Regions from separate parts of the Candidatus Allofournierella excrementigallinarum genome, predicted to be linked through region 1. Evidence: predicted binding sites of a transcription regulator. Region 1 holds the regulator's gene; the other holds the start of a gene.
What was found. The regulator HrcA, encoded in region 1, represses chaperone genes, less so after heat shock. The targets are predictions, from matches to a motif close to TGTTAGCACTCNNNNNNNNNGAGTGCTAACA.
Positions count from the first base shown of each region.

Region 1 (3,193 bases):
CGATGCCAATGATTTTACTCATAGTATATCTCTCCTAAATTTTACTCAGATGGGTGGAATGTTTTGCTATGGGAAGGGGTTTTAAGCCCTTTCAGCGGACTATTCGGCCACGATGACCGCGGCGTGGCGGATGACCTTGTCACCCAGCTTGTAGCCTTTCTGGAACACCTGCAGGACGGTGCCGCTCTCCTCGCCGTTCTCGGCCGCCTTCTGCATCACGGCGTTGTGCACCGCGGGGTCGAAGGGCAGGCCCAGGGCGGGGATCTCCTCCACCTTGAGGGCCTGGAAGGCGGCCCTGGCTTTTTCCAGCGTCAGGGTCACGCCCTTCTTGAAATTCTCGTCGGCGGTGGGGGCGGCCTCGGCCATCTCCAGCGTGTCCAGGATGGTGAGGATCTGGCTCACCGCGTGGGCCACGCCGCTCCCGAAGGCGGCGTCCTGCTCCCGGGCCGAGCGCTTGCGGAAGTTGTCGTACTCGGCGGCGGTGCGCAGCAGCCGCTCCTTGGCGGCGTCCGCTTCGGCGCGGGCCGTTTCGGCCTCGGCTTTGGCGGCGGCCAGCTGGCTTTCCAGCTCCTTTTTGGTCTCTTTCTTTTCCTTTTTGGGGTCTTTTTCCGCCGCGGGCTGTTCAGCCTCGGGGGCGGCGGCCTCCTGCGCCGCTTCGGCCTGGGGGGCCGTTTCGGCTGCGGCCTCTTCGGGCCGGATGTTGGTCTCGTCCATCATTGCGGGTCCTCCTGTGCCTTGCCGGCCATGCACTCGCCGAGTTTCAAGGCAAAATAGTCAAGAACGGGCACCAGCTGCTCAAAGGGCATCCGGGTGGGCCCCAGCAGGGCGATGGCCCCGGTGAGGCCGCCGCCGGCAAGGTAGCGCTTGCTCATGAAGCAAAGCCCCGGCAGCGGGCGCTGCAGGTCCTCGCCCAGCAGCACGGTGGTGCGGCCGGTGCGGGGGGTGATGAGCCTGCCGGCCCGTTCGTCGTCGGTGAAAAGCTCCAGCACCCGGGGCAGAAGGCCGGTCAGCTCCGGCCAGCGCATCAGGTACTGCAGGCCCTGGGGATAGGTGCGGGCCTGGGCCGCCTGCCGCAGCAGCGCCGCCGCCGCGTTCAGCACCGGGTAGAGGTCGCTGCCCCGCTCGCCCAGCCCGGCGGCCAGGTTCGCCAGCACCGCGCCGGAAAGGTCCGCCGGCGCCACAAAGGTCAGCCCCCGGTTCAGCACCCCGGCCAGCAGCGCCGCGTCCTCAGCGGTGAGGTCGGTGTCCAGCCGTGCCACGCGGGTGCGCACGCCGCCGGCGCTGGTCACCGCCAGCACCGCCGCGGTGCAGCGGCCCACCTGCACCACCTCGTAGTGGGCGATGCACAGATCGTCCGCCCGGGGGGTGGTGGCCGCCACCATGTAGCCGGAATAATCCGCCAGGGCCTTGGCCGCGCCCGCCGCCAATCTTTCCGGCTCGTAGTCGAGGCCGGCGAAGATGCGGTCGATCTCGGTTTTCTGCCGGGGGGAAAGGCCGGGCGCGGGGCGCATCAGGTTATCCAGATAATAGCGGTAGCCCTTGGCGCTGGGCACCCGGCCCGCGCTGGTGTGGGGCTGCTCCAGAAGGCCCAGCTTTGTCAGCGCGGCCATCTCGTTGCGCAGGGTCGCGCTGGACACCGCCATGTCGAAATACTGGCACAAAAGCCCCGAGCCCACCGGCTCGCCGCCCTGGGTGTAAAGGGCAACGATGGCCTCCAGCACCCGCTGCTTCCTGTCGTCCATGGCCATGCGCCCCACCTCTTTTCCGTGGTTTTAGCACTCATTACATCTGAGTGCTAAATTTATTGTACTCCATTTTATTCGTCTGTCAAGGGGGTGGTGTGAAAAATTTAAAAGTTTCATGGAACGTTCACAATGCCGCCCCCCTCGGGGCACAAAAAGGGCCCGCGCCAGCTCTTTCGGGGCGGCGCGGGCGGGGAGGAACGGCGCTTCAGCTCTCCATCTGCTTTGCCAGGAAGGCGGCGGCGATGGCCAGGGCCTTCTGCTCCTCGGGGGTGGGGACGGCGGCCTTCTCGTCGCTCAGAAGGGCCACCGCCCCCGCCACGTCGCCGGCGGCGACGATGGGCACGGCGATGTGGATGTGGCGCGCCGCGCCCTCGCAGGGGAACTGGCAGTCCTCGGCGCGGCCGGAGTGGAGATAGACGCGGCGGGCGTGCATCAGCTTTTCCAGCGGGATGCTCACCCGCTTTTCCAGGCACTCCCTGCGGGCGGCGCCGGCGGCGGCGATGATGCTGTCCCGGTCGCAGACGATGGAGGTGCGGGAAAGATTCTTTTGCAGCACCTCGGCGTACTGGGCGGCAAAGGAGGCCATCTCGCCGATGGGTGAATACTTTTTAAAAATGACCTCGCCGTCGCCGGTGGTGAAGATCTCCAGCGGGTCTCCCTGGCGGATGCGCTGGGTGCGGCGTATCTCCTTGGGGATGACCACCCGCCCCAGTTCGTCGATGCGGCGCACGATGCCGGTTGCTTTCATAAGTCGGTTCCTCCCAACGCAGATATTGGCTGCTGGTAGTATTTGCATCCGGGGGAAAAATATGCAGCGGAGGCCAAAAAGCGGCCCGGGGCCTGAAAGGGCCCCGGGCCGCCTGTGTCAGCGGTGAAGGGGGTAGTCGCGGCAGGCCTGCACATAGGCCCGGATGTTCTGCCAGGGCACCTCCGGCTCCAGCAGGTGGGTGGGGGCCGCGAACAGCCCGCCCTCGCTGGCGATGTCCAGGTTCTTCCACACCTCGGCCCGCACCTGGTCCGGCGTGCCGAAGGGCATCACCGTCTGGGTGCCGATGGTGCCGTGGAACACCAGCCGGTCGTGGTATTTGGCATAGATCCCGCCAAAGTCCATGCACTCGCTCTGGATGGGGTTGAGCACGTCGATGCCCGCGTCGATGAGGCCGTCGATCAGCGGCTCGATGAAGCCGCAGGAGTGGTAGAACACGATGATGTCCGGCCGCACGGCCTTCACCTGGGCGATGAGCTTTTTCAGCCGGGGCTGGATCCACCGGCCATACAGCTCCCGGCTCATCATGATGCTGCGCTGCATGCCGATGTCGTCGCCCAGGAACAGGATGTCGCAGCCGGCGTTGGCATACAGAAGGGCCCGCTGGGTGCTCATGGCGGCCACCCGGTCCAGAATGGCGGCGGCCATCTCCTCGTCGCACACCATGTCCATCATCAGGTTT
Region 1 covers NZ_CALXHK010000029.1:18,969-22,161, forward strand. Annotated here, with positions in the region: gene dnaK (molecular chaperone DnaK) at 1-22, opposite strand, end outside; gene ACH2AT_RS06925 (nucleotide exchange factor GrpE) at 100-717, opposite strand; gene hrcA (heat-inducible transcriptional repressor HrcA) at 714-1,748, opposite strand; gene ACH2AT_RS06935 (stage V sporulation T C-terminal domain-containing protein) at 1,951-2,493, opposite strand; gene ACH2AT_RS06940 (uroporphyrinogen decarboxylase family protein) at 2,611-3,193, opposite strand, start outside.

Region 2 (3,193 bases), on a different contig from region 1:
AAGTTCTTGAAGAACGCCTCGTACTTCTCCCGCTCGCCGGTTTTCATGGCGTTCAGCTCGTTCTTGATCTTCTTTTCAAGGCTTGAGCGGATGAGCTTGAGCCGCCCGTCCTGCTGCAGCATCTCACGGCTGATGTTGAGGGAGAGGTCCTGGCTGTCCACCACGCCCTTGACGAAGCTGAAATGGTCCGGCAGAAGGTCGGCGCACTTTTCCATGATGAGCACGCCGCTGGCATAGAGCTGCAGGCCCTTTTCGTAGTCGCGGGTGTAGTAGTCGTAAGGCGCGCGGCCGGGGATGAACAGCAGCGCGTTGTAGGTGGCGGCGCCCTCGGTGCGGCTCACAATGACCCGGGCGGGGTCGGTGAAGTCGTAGAACTTGTCCTTGTAGAACTGGTTGTACTCCTCGTCGGTCACTTCGCCCTTCGTGCGCTTCCACAGAGGCACCATGCTGTTGAGGGTCTCCAGCTCGGTGTAGGTCTCGTACTCGGGGGTGTAGTCCTCGCCGGCGTCGGCGGGCTTTTCCTTCTGGCGGGTCTTTTCCCGGTACATCTGGATGGGATAGCGCACATAGTCGCTGTACTTCTTGACGATGCCCACCAGGGTGTACTCGTCCAAAAAGCGGTCGTAGTTTTCTTCGGGGGTGCTCTCCTTCACCACCAGGATGACCTGGGTGCCCACCTCGGGTTTGTCCGCCTCGGTGATGGTGTAGCCCTCGGCGCCCTTGCTCTCCCACTTCCAGGCGGTGTCGCTGCCAAAGGCCCGGCTGATGACCGTGACCCGGCTGGCCACCATGAAGGCGGAGTAGAAGCCCACGCCGAACTGGCCGATGATGTCGATGTCCTCGGCCTTGTTCTCGGCCTTGAAGTCGAAGCTGCCGCTGCGGGCGATGGTGCCGAGGTTCTTCTCCAGCTCCTCCCTGGTCATGCCGATGCCGTTGTCGGTGAGGGTGATGGTGCGGTTGTCTTTGTCCAGCGTCAGGTGGATCTTGTAGTCCTCCTTGCGGCTGGGCACCGAGTGGTCGGTGAGGCTTTTGAAATAGAGCTTGTCAATGGCGTCGCTGGCGTTGCTGATCAGTTCGCGCAGGAAGATCTCCTTGTTGGAGTAGATGCTGTTCACCATCAGGTCCAGCAGCTTTTTGCTTTCGGCCTTGAATTGTTTCACTGCCATGTGTGTTCGCTCCCTTTATTTCAAAATATCAAAGCAGAATAATTTTAGCACTCTGTTCATTTGAGTGCTAATTAACTATACCGCGTTTTGCACAAAAAAGCAAGGGGTTTCACACAAAATTTAAATTCCGTTCAAATTCAGCGCGGCGCTGCCAAAAGGGCGCGGCGAGGCCGTGGGGCCCGCCGGCCAGAGGCAAGGCGGGCGGCTGCCAACGAAAAACGCCGGGCTGAGATCAGCCCGGCGTGAACAGCTCGTCCACGGTAGCCCCCAGCTCCTGGGCCAGCTTGAAGGCCAGCGCCAGGGTGGGGTCGTATTTGTTGTTCTCGATGGCGTTGATGGTCTGGCGGGAAACACCGCACTTTTTGGCCAGCTGTTCCTGCAAAAGGCCCTTTTCCCTGCGCATTTCGCGAATTTTATTTTCCACGTTCGAAATCACCGTACCGTTTCTTCAGCACCAGCAGCACCACGAAGTAGGTCACTGCGGTAACGCTGAGATCAATGAAGGGATTGGACTGCAGCTTCTGGGCCCGCACCACCGCCTCCACCACATCAAATATCTGAGTCAGCACCGTGACGAGCAGCGTGAAGGCCCCGGCCTTCCAGACGATGAGCTGGCGGCGCTCATCCCCCACCCGCATCAGCGAGACCACCATGGCCACATCCAGAAGGATGGAGCCCAGCAGAAAAAGCCCAAACAAAATCAGGAAAAAGTTTTCCCACGTGAACATGCCTTGCGTTACAGGATCCATTGCGCTGCCTCCTTTTCAAAATGTCAAATTCTTTTGACATTATCAGCATACCACGAGGGGTGGCTCATGTCAAGAGTTTTTGACATTTTGCTTTAAGAAAATGCGGGCGCCGCTTTTCGCGGCGCCCGCAGAAGGCTTGCATCGAGCGCGAAGATTTCAGCGGGTGCTCTTGTCGTAGGGGATGCCCTCCGCCTTGGGGGCGCGGCTCTTCTTGCTGGTGAATGCCAGCACCAGCAGGGTGATGAGGTAGGGCAGCATGCGGTAGAAATGGGGGCTGACGCCCAGGTCCGCCAGAAGGAACACGCCGTCGCCGTTGATGTCGATGCTGGCGTAGGAGGCGGCGATGCACTTGAACAGGCCGAACAGCAGCGCCGAGCAGGCGATGTTCAGGGGCTTCCAGTTGCCGAAGATCATCACGGCCAGGGCCAGGAAGCCGAAGCCCGCCACGTCGCCGGTGGAGGCGCAGTTGGCGGTGGTCAGCGCGTAGACGAAGCCGCCCATGCCGGCCAGTGCGCCGGAGATGGTGGTGCCGGCGTAGCGCATGACGTAGACGTTGATGCCCAGAGAGTCCGCTGCCTGGGGATTCTCGCCGCAGCTGCGCAGGCGCAGGCCGAAGCGGGTCTTGTAGAGCAGGATGGACAGAATGATGAACAGCAGGATGCAGATGTAGGTGGCAAGATAGGTCTTGTCGATGAAGGTGCTGCCGAAAAAGCCCATCTCGTCGCCCCGGCCATAACCAAAGAAGCTCTTCTTGATCATGAACCAGCTGGCGGAGTCGCCCTCGGCCATCTGCAGGGTGTTCTGGTTGGCGATGATGCGGATGAAGAACAGCACCAGGGCGGGAGCCAGCAGGTTCAGCGCGGTGCCGCCGATGGTCTGGTCCGCCTTCAGGTTCACCGAGGCGAAGGAGAGCAGCAGCGAGAACACTGCGCCCATGATGGCCGCCACCAGCATGGCCAGCACCATGAAGCCCTGCAGGGCCACCCAGTCACCGGCGGCCTTTGCCTCGGCAAAGACGCCCGCTTTCTGGGTGAGGTTGACGAACAACACGCCGATGAATGCGCCGAAGATCATGATGCCTTCCAGCGCCAGGTTGATGATGCCGCTGCGCTCGGCGAAAACGCCCGCCAGCGCCACGATCATCAGAGGCACGGCATAGGTCAGGGTCTGTTGGATCAGAAAGGTCATTTCGCCTCGCCTCCTTTCGCGTCCTGGGCCCCGTCGGGGGCGTCAGCCGGTGTGTCCGGCGCGGGAGCCGGGGCGGCGGCCGCCGCGGGG
Region 2 covers NZ_CALXHK010000007.1:34,931-38,123, reverse strand. Annotated here, with positions in the region: gene htpG (molecular chaperone HtpG) at 1-1,166, opposite strand, end outside; gene ACH2AT_RS02395 (helix-turn-helix transcriptional regulator) at 1,399-1,590, opposite strand; gene ACH2AT_RS02390 (hypothetical protein) at 1,580-1,915, opposite strand; gene ACH2AT_RS02385 (ABC transporter permease) at 2,072-3,103, opposite strand; gene ACH2AT_RS02380 (ABC transporter permease) at 3,100-3,193, opposite strand, start outside.
Region 2: the regulator HrcA is predicted to act here: its motif matches at 1,209-1,239, upstream of htpG (molecular chaperone HtpG).